3 regions of the Azospirillum sp. FG154 genome follow, and region 2 is predicted to be linked to each of the others. Evidence: riboswitches for the same ligand, from Rfam matches in the RefSeq annotation. Region 2 holds a riboswitch; each other region holds the start of a gene.
The links. A riboswitch is a leader RNA that binds a small molecule or an ion and turns the genes downstream of it on or off. The one in region 2 is predicted to bind cobalamin.
Positions count from the first base shown of each region.

Region 1 (5,874 bases), on a different contig from region 2:
CTGCCGTTGCTGGAAGGGTCCACTGGACCGCGCGTTGTCGACATCCGCAAGCTGTACGCCGCGACCGGCTATTTCACCTACGATCCGGGCTTCACCTCGACCGCCGCCTGCGATTCGGCCATCACCTACATTGATGGCGACGAAGGCGTTCTGCTGCATCGCGGCTACGCCATCGCCGATCTGGCCGACAATTGCGACTTTCTGGAGGTTTGCCACCTGCTGCTGAACGGCGAACTGCCAAACGCGCAGGAAAAGGTCGATTTCGCCCGCACCATCACCTACCACACCATGGTGCATGAGCAGTTGGCGCGTTTCTACAGCGGTTTCCGCCGCGACGCCCACCCGATGGCGATCATGTGCGGCGTCGTCGGCGCGCTGTCGGCCTTCTACCATGACTCGACCGACATCTTCGATCCGGTGCAGCGCAAGATCGCCGCGCACCGTCTGATCGCCAAGATGCCGACCATGGCGGCGATGGCCTACAAATACACCGCCGGTCAGCCCTTCATGTACCCGCGCAACGATTTGTCCTATGCGGAAAACTTCCTCTACATGACCTTCGGCACGCCGTGCGAGCCGTACAAGGTCAACCCGATTCTGTCGAAGGCGATGGAGAAGATCTTCATCCTGCACGCCGACCACGAGCAGAACGCCTCCACCTCCACCGTCCGTCTGGCTGGTTCCTCGCACGCCAACCCGTTCGCCTGCATCGCGTCGGGCATCGCCGCGCTGTGGGGGCCGGCCCATGGCGGCGCGAACGAGGCCGTGTTGAAGATGCTGGAGGAGATCGGCTCGGTCGAGCGGATCCCCGAATTCATCGCGCGCGCCAAGGACAAGAACGACAGCTTCCGCCTGATGGGCTTCGGCCACCGGGTCTACAAGAATTACGACCCGCGCGCCAAGATCATGCGCGAGACCTGTTACGAGGTGCTCGGCACGCTGGGCATCAAGGACGAACCGCATCTGGCCATCGCGATGGAACTGGAAAAAATCGCGCTGTCCGATCCGTATTTCGTCGAGAAGAAGCTGTACCCGAACGTCGATTTCTATTCGGGCATCATCCTGAAGGCGATGGGCTTCCCGACCAGCATGTTCACCGTGCTGTTCGCGCTGGCCCGCACCGTCGGCTGGATCAGCCAGTGGAAGGAAATGATCGAGGATCCGGCCCAGAAGATTGGCCGCCCGCGTCAGCTCTTCACCGGCCACCCCGCCCGCGACTTCGTGCCGCTCGACAAACGCTGAGGTCTGTCGGATCCACGCGCCCGCCGGTCTCCGTCCAAGGGGGCGGGGCGGGCGCGTGGGACAGGCGGAGTGTGATTTTGTGACGTCAGACGTTCAGTTGGGACTGTCGGTCGCCGTGGTGGCGGTGGCCGGTGGAACGCCGCGCGTGGTGACGGTGCGCAGCGAGTTCGCCGTTCCGGCGGAGCATCGCCGGGGCGACGAGCCATTGCCCCACCGCGACGCCCTGCCCGGCGCGCCGTTCGAGCCGGAACGCTTCCGCACCCTGCAAGACGGCGTGCGCGCGGTGGCGGAGGGGCTGTCCGGCCTGTCGCTGCGCTATGTCGAGCAGCTTTACACCTTCGGCGACCGTTTCCGCGATCCGCACGAACTGTTCGGCGGGCCGCGTTCGGTCGTGGTCGGCTATCTGGCTCTGGTGCGCGACGCTCCGTTGGCGGGCGCGGCGGCGGAATGGCGCGCGTTGTACGAGCATTTCCCGTGGGAGGATTGGCGCGACCAGCGCCCGGCCCTGCTGGACAGCGTCATCATCCCGGCGTTGCGCGGCTGGATCGCGGCGGCGGGCGACGACGAGGCGCGCGCCCGGCGTGGGGAACGCGCGCAGCTCGCCTTCGGTCTGGATGGGGCCGATTGGGACATGGAGCGGGTTCTCGAACGGTATGAGATACTGTACGAGGCCGGTTTGGTCGTCGAATCCTTTCGCGACCGCGATTTGGCGGCAAGGATGGCCGAGGCTCCGCCGCCCGGCGGCGTCCTGCCGCGCGCGCTGGGCCGTCCGATGGCGCGCGACGGGCGGCGCGTCCTCGCCTCCGCGCTGGAGCGGCTGCGCGGCAAGCTGAAATACCGCCCCATCGTGTTTGAATTGCTGCCGCCCACCTTCACCCTGCACCAGCTTCAACAGGTGGTCGAAGCCCTGTCGGGCGAACGGGTGCACAAGCAGAATTTCCGCCGCCTGATGATTTCCGGCGGTCTGGTCGAACCGACCGGCAGCTTTGAAAGCCAGACCGGCGGACGCCCCGCCGAACTCCATCGCTTCCGCCGTCAAGCCATCCACGAACGGACCAGCGCCGGGGCGATCCCCTCCGCCGACCCGTCCGCGCCGCCCGCGTCCAATGGCCGCTGACCTTCCGTTTTTCGGCATGGCGTCGCTCTGCGCTCTCGCCGCTCTGCCGGTCGGGCGGGTGATCGGCGCGATGGCCGAGGCGCTGCCTGATCGCCCTTGGCCGGAGGATGAAGGCTGGCGCGGACGTCCGCGCCCATGGGCGACGGCGGGCGCGGCGGCGGTGGCGGCGATCACGGCGCTGGCGTTGCCCTGGTCCCTGCTGCCGGTTGGCTGCCTGTTCGGGTGGGCCTTGCTGCTGGCGTCCCTGGTGGACGCGCGGCGGCGCTTGCTGCCCGATGTCGTCTTGCTGCCCTTGATTCCCTTCGGCTTGACGGTGACGGCGTGGGAAGCTCCGGCGGGCGGTTTGACCGACGCGCTGACCAACCACACGGCGGCGGCGGCGCTTGGCTACGCCCTGTTCGCCGGTCTGGCGGCGGGCTATCGCCGTTTGCGCGGGCGCGATGGGTTGGGGCTGGGCGACGCGAAACTGTTGGCCGTCGCGGGGGCTTGGCTTGGGATGGAAGGGCTGCCGAACGTCGTTCTGCTGGCGGCGCTCAGCGCGCTGGGGGTGACGGTCGCCCTGGCGGCGGCGCGGCGGGACCGCCTTTCCGGCGGCGCGTCAATCGCGTTTGGCCCCTATCTGGCGGCGGCGCTGTGGCTGCTATGGTTGGCCGACGGCGGCGCTTAAGCGCTGCAACTTTTCTTTTTGGTGGGAAAGCTTGCCGCGCGGCGTTGGGCGCAGTTGTCAACGCGCGCCGGGGGGCCGATACTGGTCGTTATGGTTTTCACATCGGATTGTCCATGTCTCACCGCATTCTGATCGCCGACGACCACCCGCTGATGCGCACCGCCTTGGCCCAAACCATTGGGCAGGCGATGGCCGGGGCCGAGATTCTGGAAGTCTCGCGGTTCGACCAGATCAAGCCGGTGCTGGAAACCGGCGAGGGGGTGGACATCATCCTGCTCGACCTGCACATGCCGGGGATGAGTGGGCTGATCGGCTTGATGATGCTGCGCTCCGAACATCCGGCGATTCCGGTGATCGTGGTCTCGGCGTCGGAAGATCCGGTGACGATCCAGCGTTCGATTGATTACGGCGCCTCAGGCTTCGTGCCGAAATCCGCCCCCAACACCCAGATCGTCGAGGCGATCAACGCGGTGTTGGACGGCGAATTGTGGTTGCCGGAACTCCACGGCGCGCACGACGCCGAGGCCCCCGACCCGGCCCAGCGCGCGGCGACCCTGACCCCGCAACAGCTTCGCGTGCTGGCGGGCATCGCCGAGGGCAAGTTGAACAAGCAAATCGCCTATGAGATGAACGTCGCCGAAACCACGGTGAAGGCCCACGTCACCACGATCCTGCGCAAACTGAACGTGCTGACCCGCACCCAGGCCGCCGTTCTGGCCAGCCAACTGGCCCTGGCCCCCGCCCCGCCGCCGCCGGTGGAGTGAGGCGGCGCGGTCGCGCCGATCCGCGACTGATAATGATTGACCACCCGTCTGTTATATTATAACGTCCGCGCTCGACGGTTCCCCTCTGGGGATCAAAAGGGAACACGGTGACGCGTCCGCGCGGAATCCGTGGCTGCCCCCGCAACTGTCAGCGGATCGCCAAAGGTCCTTGTGACGCCTTGCCCCCAAGGCCGTCATGCCACTGCGCGCCGGTTCCCCCGGCCTGTGGGAAGGCAGACCGAACGCCATGATCCGTGAGCCAGGAGACCTGCCGTCGTCGTTGAAATCCCATGCCGGGCGGGGTTGCCCGGGGCAGGAGTCCTCATGATGACGCCGCGCGCGCTCTTTGCGCGCCGATCTTTCCGCTGTCGCCGCCGCCCATCCAACGACCGGCCCATCCGCCGGAGCTGTTGAGGCGTCGCGCCGTCGCGCGCTTTTCCCCCGTTTGATTCACCATCCTTGCGCGTCGTCGCGCGGGATCGTCCCGCATTTTGCGTTCCAGGATCATCATGACCATCGCCATGTCCGTTTCCCGCTGGCGCCGCGCGGCGTCGCTTTGCGCCGTCGGCGCGCTCGCCGCTTTGTTCGGTCTGTCCAGCCCGGCGGTCGCCGCCGAGGCCACCCATTATCCGTTGACCCTTCAGAATTGCGGCGTGCCGATCCGCTTTGACCAGGCCCCCAAGCGCGCCGTGTCCATCGGCCAGAGCAGCACGGAAATTCTGCTGTCGCTGGGGTTGGCCGACCGGATCGTCGGCACAGCCGTTTGGGTCGGCCCGGTGCTGAAGCCCTTTGAAGCCGCCAACAGCAAGATCAAGCGTTTGGCCGACAACGACCCCAGCTTTGAGGCGGTGGTCGGCCAAGCGCCGGATCTGGTGACGGCGCAATTTGAATGGCACGTCGGCCCGAACGGGTCGGTCGGCAAGCGCGAGCAGTTCGCGGGCTTGGGCGTCCCAACCTATCTGTCGCCGTCCGATTGCGTGGAAAAGGACAATTCCGGCAGCGGCGACGGGGTGCGCAAGCGGATGTTCACCATGGATCTGGTCTATCAGGAGATCCGCGAACTGGCCCAAATCTTCGACGTCAACGACCGGGGCGAGGCGCTGGTCGCGCAACTGCGCCAACGCGAGGCCGCCGCCGTCGCCGCCGTGGCGGGCAAGGCCAAGGACGTTCCCGTCGTCTTCTGGTTTTCCAGCAAGGACGTGAAAGGCGACGCCTTCGTCGCCGGGCGGAACGGCGCCCCGGCCTACATCCTGTCCACGCTGGGCGCCCGCAACGTCATCGCCACCAACGAGGAATGGCCGTTGATCGGTTGGGAGGGCATCGCCGCCGCGAATCCGACGGTCATCGTCATCGCCACGATGGACCGCCGCCGCTACGCCGCCGACGATCCGGCGGTGAAGCGCGCCTTCCTGACCAGCGATCCGGTCGCCAGCACGCTGGAGGCCGTGCGGCAAAACCGCGTCGTCCTGATGGACGCGCAGTCGATGAATCCCACCATCCGCACCATCGACGGCATCGAGGCGTTGGCCGCCGGCATCGCGTCCTTCGGGATGGCGCGGTGATGGGAAAGCCGGTCGCCGTCGCCCTTCTGGCCTTGGCGGCGCTGGGTTTCGCCATCGCGCTCGCCGCGTCGATTGGCGAGATGACCATCCCGCTGGAGATCATCGTCAAAACGGTGGGCAACCGCCTGTTCGGAACCGCCTTTCCGCTCAACCGCATTCAAGAGGGGGTGGTCTGGGACTACCGGCTCAGCCGCGCGCTGGTCGCCGCCTGTTGCGGCGGGGCGTTGGCGGTGTCGGGCGTCATCCTGCAAGCGCTGCTGCGCAACCCGCTAGCGGAACCCTATGTGTTGGGGATTTCCGCCGGGGCGTCCACCGGCGCGGTTCTGGTGATGATCGCCGGGATCGGCGGTGGGGCGCTGTCGCTGTCGGGCGGCGCCTTTCTCGGCGCGGTCGCCGCCATCGCGCTGGTCGGGTTGCTGGCGATGGGAAGCGGCGGCGGGTCGGACCGCGTGCTGCTGGCCGGGGTGGCGGGGTCGCAACTGTTCAACGCCATGACCTCCTACATCGTCACCACCTCGGCCA
Region 1 covers NZ_JBMDKF010000019.1:116,175-122,048, forward strand. Annotated here, with positions in the region: gene gltA (citrate synthase) at 1-1,242, shown strand, start outside; gene ACODS4_RS20155 (NUDIX hydrolase) at 1,322-2,359, shown strand; gene ACODS4_RS20160 (prepilin peptidase) at 2,349-3,026, shown strand; gene ACODS4_RS20165 (response regulator) at 3,140-3,790, shown strand; cobalamin riboswitch at 3,849-4,080, shown strand; gene ACODS4_RS20170 (ABC transporter substrate-binding protein) at 4,300-5,352, shown strand; gene ACODS4_RS20175 (FecCD family ABC transporter permease) at 5,352-5,874, shown strand, end outside.
Region 1: it holds a riboswitch for cobalamin, as region 2 does, so the genes downstream of both, ACODS4_RS20170 (ABC transporter substrate-binding protein) here and ACODS4_RS21765 (energy-coupling factor ABC transporter permease) in region 2, are expected to answer to the same signal.

Region 2 (5,874 bases):
GCTGGACGCGATCTACAAGAAATACAACGGCGTCGGCCTGCCCGCCGAGATGCTGAACTGATCCAACCCGCCGCCGGGGAACGCGCCACGCGCCGCGTTCCCCGGCCCCTTCACCCCTTTTTTCTGTCGAGGTTTCCCTCATGCTGACCGTCATTTGCGACACCCCCGGCGCCCTGCGCGCGGAAACCCGAGCCAAGCCGACGCGCGGCGATGGGGAGATTCTGCTGCGGGTGAAGCGCGTCGGCGTTTGCGGCACCGATCTGCACATCTTCACCGGCAACCAGCCCTATTTGCAGTACCCCCGCGTCATGGGCCATGAGCTGTCCGGCATCGTCGAGGAGGCGCCGGACGGCAGCCGCCTGGCGGCGGGCGACCCGGTGTTCGTCATGCCCTATCTGTCCTGCGGGACCTGCCACGCCTGCCGCCAGGGCAAGACCAACTGCTGCCAGAACATCCAGGTTTTGGGCGTTCACCGCGACGGCGCCTTCACCGAATATCTCAGCCTGCCGGAAGCCTTCGTGCACAAGGCCGACGGCATCACGCTGGACCAAGCGGCGATGCTGGAATTCCTCGCCATCGGCGCGCACGCCGTGCGGCGCGGGCAGGTGGAGGCCGGGCAGCGCGTGCTGGTCGTCGGGGCCGGCCCCATCGGCATGGCCGTGGCGATCTTCGCGGGGCTGCGCGGCGCCGCCGTCACCCTGCTGGACGGGCGCGCGGATCGGCTGGCCTTTGGCCGCGCCCATCTGCCCATCGCCGCCGCCGTGCAACTCGGCCCGACGGACGAGGCCGAATTGTCGGCGCTGACCGACGGGGTGTTTTTCGACCGGGTGTTCGACGCCACCGGCAATCCCAAGGCGATGGAGCGCGGCTTCCAGTTCGTCGCCCATGGCGGGACCTATGTGCTGGTGTCCATCGTCGGCGCGACCATCGGCTTTTCCGATCCCGAATTCCACAAGCGGGAAATGACGCTGATGGGCAGCCGCAACGCGACGGTGGAGGATTTCGACACCGTGTTGACGGCGATGCGGGCTGGGCAAATCCCCGACGCGGCGCTGAACACCCACCGGATGACGCTGGCCGAGGTGCCGAACCTGTTCGCCGATCTGTTGGCCCCGTCCGCCGGGGTGGTCAAGGCGCTGGTGGAGTGCTGAGACGATGACCGACGCCACCCCGATCCTGCAATTCGGCACCAGCCGCTTCCTGCAAGCCCACGCCGACCTGTTCGTGTCCGAAGCGCTGGAGCGGGGGCAGGCGCTGGGCCGCGTCGCCGTGGTGCAGACGACCGACAGCGCCGACAGCGCGGCCCGCGTCGCCGCGCTGGCCGATGGGGCGGGTTATCCGGTGCGGGTGCGCGGGCGGCAGAACGGCGCGGTGATCGACGCCGAACAGCGCTGCCACGCCGTCGCCGCCGCCTTTCAGGCGCGACGCGATTGGCGGCGCCTCCGCGACTTGGCGGCGGGGGAGGTTCGGGTCATCCTGTCGAACACCGGCGACCGGGGTTATCAGCTTGACGATGGCGACGGCCCGGCGCTGCTCGACCAAGCCGATCAGGCGCCGCGCAGCTTTCCGGCCAAGTTGCTGGTTCTTCTGCATCACCGCTGGCGGAACGGGGCGGCGCCGCTGTCGCTGTTCCCTTGCGAATTGGTGTCGCGCAACGGCGATCAGTTGAAGCGGATCGTCGGCGATCTCGCCGCCGCCTGGGGCCTGCCCGCCGCCTTTTTGCGCTATCTGGCGGAGGATTGCCGCTGGGCCAACAGTCTGGTCGACCGCATCGTGTCGGAGCCGTTGCGCCCGGTCGGCGCGGTGGCCGAACCCTACGCCCTGTGGGCCATCGAACGGCAAGACGGGTTGATCCTGCCCTGCGTCCACCCGGCGATCCAACTGGTGGACGAACTGGCCCCGGTGGAGCGGTTGAAGCTGCATCTTCTCAACCTCGGCCACACCTGGTTGGCCGACGGCTGGCTGAGAGAGGGGCGCGCGCCGGAAGAAACCGTGTTCCAGGCGATGAACGTCCCGGCCATCCGCGACGATTTGGAAGCGCTGTGGCGGGAGGAGGTGTTGCCGGTCTTCGCCGCGCTGGGCCAGGGGTCGGAAGCCGAAACCTACCGCGACAGCGTGCGCGACCGCTTTCTCAACCCGTTCCTGGATCACCGTCTGGCCGACATCGCGCAAAACCACGCCGACAAGCTTCAACGCCGTCTGGCCCCGGTGGTGGCGCTGGCCGCCGATTTGACCCTGTCCATCCCGCAGGCGCGTTTGCGCGCCGCCTTGACCTGTCTCTAAAAGGACGCCGAACCGATGACCGCGCCCGCTCTCATCCTGCTGAACCCCGCCGATTCCGTCGCCGTCGCCACCCGCGAGATTGCGGCGGGAACGCCCGTGCAGGTCGGCGACTTCACCGGCGTGGCGCGCGACGCCATCCCCAGCGGCCACAAGATCGCGCTGCGGGCGCTCGGTGTTGGCGCGCCGGTGCTGAAATACGGGCAGGTCATCGGCAGCGTGACGCAGCCGATCGAGGCGGGCGCGCATGTCCACGTCCACAATCTGGGCATGGGCGACGCCCGGCTGGACGAGGCTGTGGGCGGCGCCTACCAACCGACGACGGTGACGGAGGACGCGAGTTTTCAAGGGATCGTCCGCTCTTCCGGCAAGGTCGGCACGCGCAATTACATCGGCGTCATCGCCAGCGTGAATTGCTCCGCCACCGTCTGCCGCTACATCGCCGAGGCGTTCAAGGGCGACGCGCTGGCCGACTTCCCGAACGTTGACGGCGTCGTCGCCATCACCCACGGCAGCGGTTGCGGCATGAGCGGCAGCGGCGAGGGGCTGGCGATCCTGCGCCGCACCCTGCGCGGCTACGCCGACCACCCGAACTTTGCCGGGATCCTGCTGATCGGGCTGGGCTGCGAGGTCAACCAACTCGCCCCGTTGGCCGACAGCCTCGCCCCGCGCGCCGAGGGACTGCTCGCCCGTTTGACCATCCAGGACGAAGGCGGCACCCGCGAAACGGTGGAGCGTGGGATTGCGCTGATTAAGGCCATGCTGCCCGTCGCCAACGCCGTCACCCGCCAGACGGTCCCGGCGCGTCATCTGACGGTCGGGCTGCAATGCGGCGGTTCCGACGGCTATTCCGGCATCACCGCCAACCCGGCCTTGGGCGCGGCGGTCGATCTGCTGGTGCGGCAGGGCGGCACCGCCATCCTGTCGGAAACGCCGGAGATTTACGGGGCCGAGCATCTGCTGACCGCGCGGGCGGCCAGCCCGGCCATCGCCGACAAGTTGCTGGGACAAATCCGTTGGTGGGAGGAGTACACCCGGATGCACAAGGGCGACATGAACAACAACCCGTCCCCCGGCAACAAGGCGGGCGGCATCACCACCATTCTGGAAAAATCGCTGGGCGCGGTCGCCAAGGCGGGCGGAACCGGGTTGATGGGCGTGGTCGATTACGCCGAACCAGCGGCGCCGCGTGGTTTGGTCTTCATGGACACGCCGGGTTACGACCCGGTGTCGGCGACTGGGCAGGTGGCGGGCGGGGCGACGTTGATCTGCTTCACCACCGGGCGCGGATCGACCTATGGCTGCAAGCCGACGCCCTCGCTGAAGCTCGCCACCAACAGCGCGCTGTTCCGCCGTATGAGCATGGACATGGATTTCAACGCCGGAATCATCCTGGACGACGGCGTCAGCGTCGCCGAAGCCGGGGCGGCGCTGTTCCAACTGATGCTCGACACCGCGTCCGGCGCGCCCACCCGCAGCGAGGCGCACGGCATGGGCGACAACGAGTTTGTGCCCTGGCAGTTGGGCGCGGTTATGTGAGGCGATTGGCGTCGTCACGCGCAACGCGGCGGGGCGCCCCACGCGCGAAAAGACTTGGATTGAGAGAGACCGCCGGGCTACCCTTCTGCCCGGTGGTGCGCGGCGTTCCAGCGACGGCCGCGTGAAAAGGGAATCCGGTGCGGTCCAACAGGGCCAAATCCGGGGCTGCCCCCGCAACTGTAAGCGGTGAGCATTGGGTCACGACGCCACTGGCCATCCAGCCGGGAAGGCGACCCAATGCGTGACGCCGCAAGCCAGGAGACCTGCCACCGTTCCAACAACCCCAGCACGCCGTCGGTGGGACGGCGGGGAGGTGGCGATGACGTTTTTCTTATCGGGCTGAGCGTTGAGTCCGTCCGACCAAGCGCGGCTTTTGGGGCGCGACTGGTCGCATTTCCGCTTTTCACCGCTCAGGACATCCGCACATGCACATTGAACCCGGCGTCCTTGACGCCGTCAAAGTCACCGCCGCGAATAGCGCGGCGGTGGCGGCGCTGGCCGTTTACAGCCCGGCGCTGATTCGCAAGCCAGTTGAACTGGTTAAAACCGCCTTTGCGGCGCTGTTCTTTTCCATCTTCATGGAGATCTTCCATCTGCCGGTCGGCCCGTCGGAACTGCATTTTATCGGCGCGTCCGCCGTCTATTTCACCTTCGGCTTCCTGCCCACTCTGTTCGGATTCGCCATCGGCCTGCTGCTGCAAGGCGTGTTGTTCGAGCCGCAGGATCTGCTGCATCTGGGCGTCAACAGCCTGTCGCTGATCGTGCCCCTGGTCACGGTTCATGAAACCGTGGGCAAGCGCTTCTTCGCTGAGGGCGCGGCCAAGGCCACCGTCACATGGCGGCGCATCATGGCCTTCGACGCCGCTTATTATTCCGGCGTGGTCGCCATGGTCGGCTTTTGGCTGTTCCTGGGCGAAGAGGCCACACCGCTGGCCGATTGGGCGCTGTTCGCCGCCTCCTATCTGCCGCTGGTGCTGTGCGAGCCGGTCTTCACCTGGGTGGCGTTGAAGGGCGTTGATCGTTTGACCGTCGCCAGCCCGCTGCGTCGCGTCACCGCGCTGGACCGCTTGGCGCTCGCTTGACGCCAACGCGGTAGAAAATCGACCGACGGCGTCGCACGGACAAGACGTCGTCGGTTCGATCAATGCACCAACCGGGAGCCGGGATCGGCGCCAACCATCCGCCGGGATTCGGGGAAGTCGATCACCCGCCCGGTCACGGGGGCGCCGTCATGCAGCGTCGGCAGATGCAAACCGGCGCGGTCCAGCGCGTGGGCCAGAATGCACAGCGGCGCCAAAGCCATGCGGACCCCCGACATCGCCAGCCAATCCGCCAGCAAAACCCCGGCGTCGCCGTGCTGGTCCTGTTGAATCAAACGAATCATGCCGAGCAACCGGGCCTCGTCGGTTCCCAGCGCCGGGCAGGTCGGGCGGTGAACGTCCAGCGGGCGCAGCGCGGCGGCGATGGTGACGCGCATCACCGTGTCAAAGGCGACCGCCGCGTCGTTGGACAGACCCGCCGCCATCAAACCATCCTGCCAATGGGGATGCGCCTTTTCGGGATCCCGCAACGGTTCGGCCCACAGGCGCAAGGTCATCACCACCAGATTTTCCGCCGTCTTGAGTTCGGCAAGACGCTTGCGGTGGTCGGAGAAGGTGGGGGTGGTCGGCATCGACGGCTCCGGTTCGGGGTGAACACGGGGCGGAGCGTAAAACCGGGGCGCTTTATTTGCAAATGATTCTTAATAGCGACTGTGTCAGCGATATTCAGGCCGCCGCGCCAACCCCGCCTTCAGATGGCGGATGGCGGCGTGAACCTTGGGCGGGGCGTGGCGCTTTTGCGGGTAGACGGCCCAGACGGCGGTGTTGGGTGGGGTGTGCTGTGGCAGCAGATGCGCAAGCCGCCCGTCGGCGATGGGGGCCTTGACGTAATAATCGGGCAGTTGGCACAGGCCAAAGCCGCGCAGCGCGGCGTCGAGCACGGAAAAGCCGCTGTTGCAACGCCAGCGCCCGCGCGGGCGGAACAACCAATCCCGCCCGCCATCGTCGAACAGCC
Region 2 covers NZ_JBMDKF010000023.1:36,505-42,378, reverse strand. Annotated here, with positions in the region: gene ACODS4_RS21785 (transporter substrate-binding domain-containing protein) at 1-61, shown strand, start outside; gene ACODS4_RS21780 (zinc-binding alcohol dehydrogenase family protein) at 141-1,151, shown strand; gene ACODS4_RS21775 (mannitol dehydrogenase family protein) at 1,156-2,283, shown strand; gene ACODS4_RS21770 (UxaA family hydrolase) at 2,299-3,819, shown strand; cobalamin riboswitch at 3,896-4,104, shown strand; gene ACODS4_RS21765 (energy-coupling factor ABC transporter permease) at 4,245-4,901, shown strand; gene ACODS4_RS21760 (hypothetical protein) at 4,961-5,491, opposite strand; gene ACODS4_RS21755 (LysR substrate-binding domain-containing protein) at 5,576-5,874, opposite strand, start outside.

Region 3 (5,874 bases), on a different contig from region 2:
CGCCAGACGCGCTTGCGGCGCCGGTTCTCTCCCGGCTCGACCAGCTCGAAACGCACTTTGTCCCAATTGCAGTCTAGTTCCTCGGCGACGAGCTGGGCAAGGCCGGTCAAGGTTCCCTGTCCCATCTCGGCGCGGGCGATGCGGACGATCACGGTGTCGTCGGGCTGGATCGCCACCCAGGCATCGACCTCCGGCGCCGCGCCCCCGGCCATTCCGCGCGCCGGCAGCGGAAAGGAGAATGCGAAGGTGAAGGCCCCCGCAACCGCGCCGGCGCCGAAGCTGCGGCGCGACAGGCTGAAGGAGGAAGCCCGTTTGTCGGCGGACATGTGCGTGGTCATCTTCGCTTGCTCCCTCAACTGCGGTTGTTCGCCATGCGCTGGGCGGCGAGCTTCACGCCGACAAGCACGCGCAGGTAGGTTCCGCAGCGGCATATGTTGCCGATCTGCTCGCGGATCTGATCGTCGGTCGGGTTGGGGGTGTCCGAGAGCAGGGCCGAGGCCGCCATCATCATGCCGGACTGGCAGTAGCCGCATTGCGGGACGTCCAGCTCCGCCCAAACCTGTTGGATCGGGTGGGGCTTTTCGGCGCCGAGCTCCTCGATGGTGACGATCTTCTGATCTTCCGTGACGGCGCCGACCGGCAGCGCGCAGGACCGTGTCGCGGCGCCGTCGACATGCACCGTGCAGGCGCCGCACTGGGCGACGCCGCAGCCGTATTTCGTCCCCGTCAGGCCGACATGGTCGCGGATGACCCAGAGCAGCGGCGTGTCCTCCTCGACATCGACCTCCACCAGCCTGCCGTTGATCGTGAGTCTCGCCATTGCATTCTCCCTGCGGGGGTTGAATCGTCAAAATGGAAGGGCCCGAACACACGCCATGCCGGGGGCGGTGGCGAAATCGGAGCGCTGGACAGAAGGGCTCGCCAGAGCGGGGCGACCGACTGGGCTTCGGCGGAGGGGATTCCGCCGATGGAGCGATTTGTGCGGGGCAGATGTCGCCAGACTATGCCGGGCGGACCGGGGAACTGTATCGAACCGTGTCGGGGCCCGGCGCTTGGGACAGTTTTTTACAATTTCACGCTTTGGCCGCCCGGTCGGTCGTGCGACGGTTTCCGACAGCCGGTGTTCCCAGTTCCAACGGTGTGCCATGCCGCCCCCGACCGATGAGTCCTCCATCCATGTCCTGCTCGTCGACGACCACCGCGACATCCGGGAGACGCTGGCCCGCTACCTTGAACGCCACGGCCTGCGCGTGACCGTGGCGGAGGACGCGGCGGCGGCGCGGCGCGTGCTGCGCCTGTCGGCGCCAGAGCTTGTGGTGCTGGACGTCATGATGCCGGGGGAGGACGGCCTCAGCCTGTGCCGACACCTGCGGGAGACCACCGAGCTTCCCGTCATCTTCCTGACGGCGCTGGGCGAAGCCACCGACCGGGTCATCGGGCTGGAGATGGGGGCCGACGATTATGTGACGAAGCCCTTCGAGCCCCGCGAACTGCTGGCGCGGATCAAGGCCGTGCTGCGCCGCAGCCGCAGCCTGCCCACGGAACCGGCCCGCCGACGCGGCGCCAGCCCGCGCGTGGAGTTCGACGGCTGGGTGCTGGACATGGGGCGGCGGGAGTTGACGGGCGCCGATGGCGTGGCGGTCTCGCTCAGCACGTCGGAGTTCCTCCTGCTGGAGGCGTTCGTGCGCCGTCCCGGCCTCGTGCTGTCCCGCGAGCAGCTGCTCGACCTGACCAAGGGCAGGGCCGCCGACGCCTTCGACCGCAGCATCGACAATCAGGTCAGCCGTCTCCGCCGCAAGGTGGAAAGCGACCCTCGGAATCCGGCCCTGATCAAAACGGTCTGGGGCGGCGGCTATTCCTTCGCCGCCGACGTGAGGGACCTGCCGTGACCGGCCTGCTCCGCCGCATCGTGCCGCGAACCCTGTTCACCCAGATGGTCCTGCTGCTCACGGCCGCCGTCGTGGTGGGAAAGCTGGGAAGCTGGGTCGTCTATCTGGATGAGCGCGCGTTGGCGATCCAGCAACTGCGGCTGGACGACACCATCGCCAAGACTGCGGCGACCATCCGGCTGGTCGCGGCGACGCCCCCCGCTCTGCACGACGATGTTCTGGAGGCGTCCGGCAGCGCGGAATTTCGCTTCTGGTGGGATCGCCAGGAGCTGGCCGCCTATGTCCACCAGACGGAGGAGATCCTTGCGGCGCGCGCCCGGCTCAGCGCCATGGTCGGGACGTCGTTCCGGGAGGTCCGGGTCCAGATCATGCGGCCGACCACGCCGCCATTGGATGACCTGAATGGACTGGAGCATCTGAAGTTCATGGCCTCGGTCCTGTTTCCCGACGGCCGTTGGCTGAATGCCGCGACGGTGCTGCCCCCTCGCCCAGGGGTGCCCGCCGGGTCGATGGCGCTGTCCATCTTCTCCGCCGTCGCCATGGTGGCGCTGGTCGCCTTCTTCATCTCCCGCCGGATCTCCCGTCCGCTCCGGTCGATCGGCGAGGCCGCCGAGCGGCTTGGACGCGGCGAGGCGGTGGAGCTGGACGAGAGGACGGGGCCGGTCGAGGTGCGGCGGGCGGCGACGGCCTTCAACGTCATGGGCGCCCGGTTGCGCCGGTTCGTCGATGACCGGACGCGGATGCTGGCGGCGGTCAGTCACGATCTGCGGACGCCGATCACCAACCTGCGTTTGCGGGTCGAACTGCTCGACGACGGCGAGACGAAGCAGAGAATGTTGCAGAACGTCGAGGAGCTGCGGCTGACCGCCGAAGCCATCCTGACCTTCGCCCGCGAGGAGGGCGGCGAGGAGGCGCGGGCGGTGGATCTCGTCTCGCTGGTCGAAAGCGTCTGCGACGACATGGCCGACGTCGGCGCGCCGGTTTCCTTCGACGGGACAGCGAAGCTTCCGGTGACCTGCCGTCCGGCCGCGATGCGGCGGGTCATCCGGAATCTGGTGGACAATGCCGTGGCCTATGGCGATGCGGCGGCGGTGTCGGTGGCTCCGGTCGGCGTGGAGGTCCGCGTGGTGGTCGACGACTGCGGGCCGGGCATCGCGCCGGTGGATTTGGAGCGGGTCTTCGAGCCTTTCGTACGCCTCGAACGGTCGCGGAACCGTTCCACCGGGGGCGTTGGTCTGGGCCTGTCCATCGCCCGGTCCATCGCCCGGGGACATGGGGGAGACATTTCCCTGGAGAACCGGTCAGGCGGCGGGCTGCGCGCAACCCTCACCCTGCCGGCCATTTTTTCAAAACGCTGACCGACGCGCGCTATGAGCCGCTGCTGAAAGAGCGCCGCCCCGCAACTCCATGACGGTCGTGACGGAGGTGGCCCTGCCTTCTGGTTCAGAAAGCGGGGCCACCTCAATCGCCGATCAGCGCTCAGGCCAGCGCCAAACGGTCCAGCGCGGTGACGCGGCGCAGCGGGTTGGCGGCGGTCAGGCGGTCGACGCCTTTCAGCGCCACCCAGGTGAAGACCGGCTCGCACAGGACCAGCGGCAGGTAGGAGGCGGCGAACAGCGCCCAATCGGCCAGCGGCGTCGCCTCTTCGCCCAGGAACAGCCAGAAGCCGACCATGGCGACCACGCCGGAATAATAGGCGGCGTCGAAGGCCATGATGCGCCGCCACGTCACCGTCGCCTTGGCCGCGCCCTCGGCGAAGAAACGCTTGCCCACCGTTTCGTGGACGGCGACCAGCGGCACGATCAGCGACAGGCTGTTGACGCCCAGATGCAGCAGATCCTGCGGCTCGAACAGCGCGCCTTGCAGCAGCAGGCCGATGGCGAAGCCAAACAGGGTGGGCAGGAAACCAAAGGTGAAATAGACGGCCGACGCGCCGATGAAATGCAGCTCCGACGCGCCCACCGGCAAATGGAAGATTTCCATGAAGATGGAGAAGAACAGCGCCGCGAAGGCGGTCTTGACCAGCTCGACCGGCTGGCGGACCAGAGCCGGGCTGTAGGCGGCCAGCGTGGCGAGCGCCGCGCCGTTCGCGGCGGTGACTTTGACGGCGTCGAGGACGCCGGGTTCGATGTGCATGGGCGGATGTCCTGAGCGATGAAAACGGAAATGCGGGCGGGCGCCGTCCAGACGCGCCAGACGGATTCGCCAGACGGATTCAAGGCTCAGCCCGATGGATAAAACGTCATCGCCACCTCCCGACCGTCCCACCGACGGCCTGCTGGGGTTGTTGGAACGGTGGCAGGTCTCCTGGCTCGCGGCTTTGCGCGTCGGGTCGCCTTCCCGGCTGGTTGGCCAGTGGCGTCGTGACCCGGCGCTTGCCGTTTACAGTTGCGGGGGCAGCTCCGGATTTGGCCCTGACGGGCCGCACCGGATTCCCTTTTCACGCGGCCATTCCTGAAACGCATTCCGGGAACGCCACGCACCACCGGGACGCAGCGTAGCCCTGTGGCCTTTGCCGCTCCAAGCTTTTTCCGTTCACCGCCCCGCTTTGGGAAGCACGGCGCCCCTGCGTGAAAATGCCGCTCGTGTCGGGCGTGGCGCTTGGGGTAATGTGTCGCGCTGCGTGTGACGCGCGCAGCGGTTGAGCACAGCGATGGATCGGCATGATCGGGAACCGGGACAAGACGCGACGGACGCGGCGGGTCAGCCTGTTGGCTGGCGCGGTCGCGTTGCTGTTGCAGATCGTCGCCTGGGCCTGGATGCCCGCCATGGCCGCGCCGACCAACGATTCGGACAGCGCCCGGATCGTCATTTGCACGCCCGACGGCTTCAAAACCGTGCTGCTCGATGATCGTGGCGCGCCGGTCGATCCTGACAGCGGCAAAACCGACAGCGGTCAAACCGACACGGCGATGTCCGGCGGCTCTTGCCCGCTCTGCCCGTTGATCGGCGGTTTGGCGTTGCCGCCGCCGGTCGCGCTGGTCATGCCCACCGACGCCGTGCGTCATGGGCCGGAGGCGCTGCCCGGCGACCGCATCGCCGCCGGTTGGTTCCTGTCCACCCTTCAGGCGCGCGCTCCCCCCTCCCTCGGCTGATCCCGTTCGCGACCGCGTTGGAGCCTGTCTTCCGCGCGGTCTTGCCCCGTGATTGCCCGTGTGGAGTCTCCCCATGCCCGGAATCTCTTCGATTCCTGCGGATTCGGCGTTGCCCGACGCCGATCCGCTGTTTGACGCCCTGCTCACCCCCAACGACAGCGGCACCCGCCATGGCCGCGTGATTTTCGCGGCGGTTCTGGTCGCCTACGCCGCCATCACCCTGACCGCCTGGCTGTGGCTGGGGGCGTGGCCGATGGCGGCCTATGGGCTGCTGGTCGCCGCCTTCGTCGGCTGGTCGCTGGTCGGCGATTCCCGCCGCCGTCGGATGAGCGAGCGCATCCGCGTCTGGCCCGACCGCACGCGGGTGGAGCAGATGGACGGCGCCGGTCGGCGCTCGGTCAGCGATTGGCAAACCAGTTGGCTGCGCGTCGCGGTCGAGGCGGACGGCTCCGCCGGTCCCCGCCTGACGCTGGGCAGCCATGGCCGCCGGATCAGCGTCGGCGGCTTTCTGACCGCTGACGAGCGGCTGGCGTTGGCCGCCGCGCTGAAAGCGGAATTGGCGACGGCGTCCAACCGGCTGAACGGCGTTTGGACGTCCGCTCCGGTCGCGCCCTTAGCCCACGCCGCCGCCCTGCCAGCGTCCGAACGCTGAGCGTTCCCGCGCGTTCGTTTTTCATCATTCCATTGTTTTCAAAGGATTGTCCGACGTGACTCGTCTTTCGACGCGCCTGCGCGCCTCCTGGCTCGCCATCCCCGGTTTGCTACTGTCGTCGGCGGCCCCCGCTTTCGCCCAACAGGTCGCCGCCCAAACCGGCGATTCCCACGCGGCTTCGCCCATTTTTCAGTTGGAGGCCGTGACGGTCACGGCGACGCGCACCGCCAACAGCGGT
Region 3 covers NZ_JBMDKF010000021.1:2,237-8,110, forward strand. Annotated here, with positions in the region: gene ACODS4_RS20785 (xanthine dehydrogenase family protein molybdopterin-binding subunit) at 1-338, opposite strand, end outside; gene ACODS4_RS20790 ((2Fe-2S)-binding protein) at 353-820, opposite strand; gene ACODS4_RS20795 (response regulator) at 1,146-1,889, shown strand; gene ACODS4_RS20800 (sensor histidine kinase) at 1,886-3,247, shown strand; gene ACODS4_RS20805 (energy-coupling factor ABC transporter permease) at 3,369-4,025, opposite strand; cobalamin riboswitch at 4,170-4,391, opposite strand; gene ACODS4_RS20810 (DUF2946 domain-containing protein) at 4,553-4,984, shown strand; gene ACODS4_RS20815 (DUF2244 domain-containing protein) at 5,058-5,636, shown strand; gene ACODS4_RS20820 (TonB-dependent hemoglobin/transferrin/lactoferrin family receptor) at 5,692-5,874, shown strand, end outside.
Region 3: it holds a riboswitch for cobalamin, as region 2 does, so the genes downstream of both, ACODS4_RS20805 (energy-coupling factor ABC transporter permease) here and ACODS4_RS21765 (energy-coupling factor ABC transporter permease) in region 2, are expected to answer to the same signal.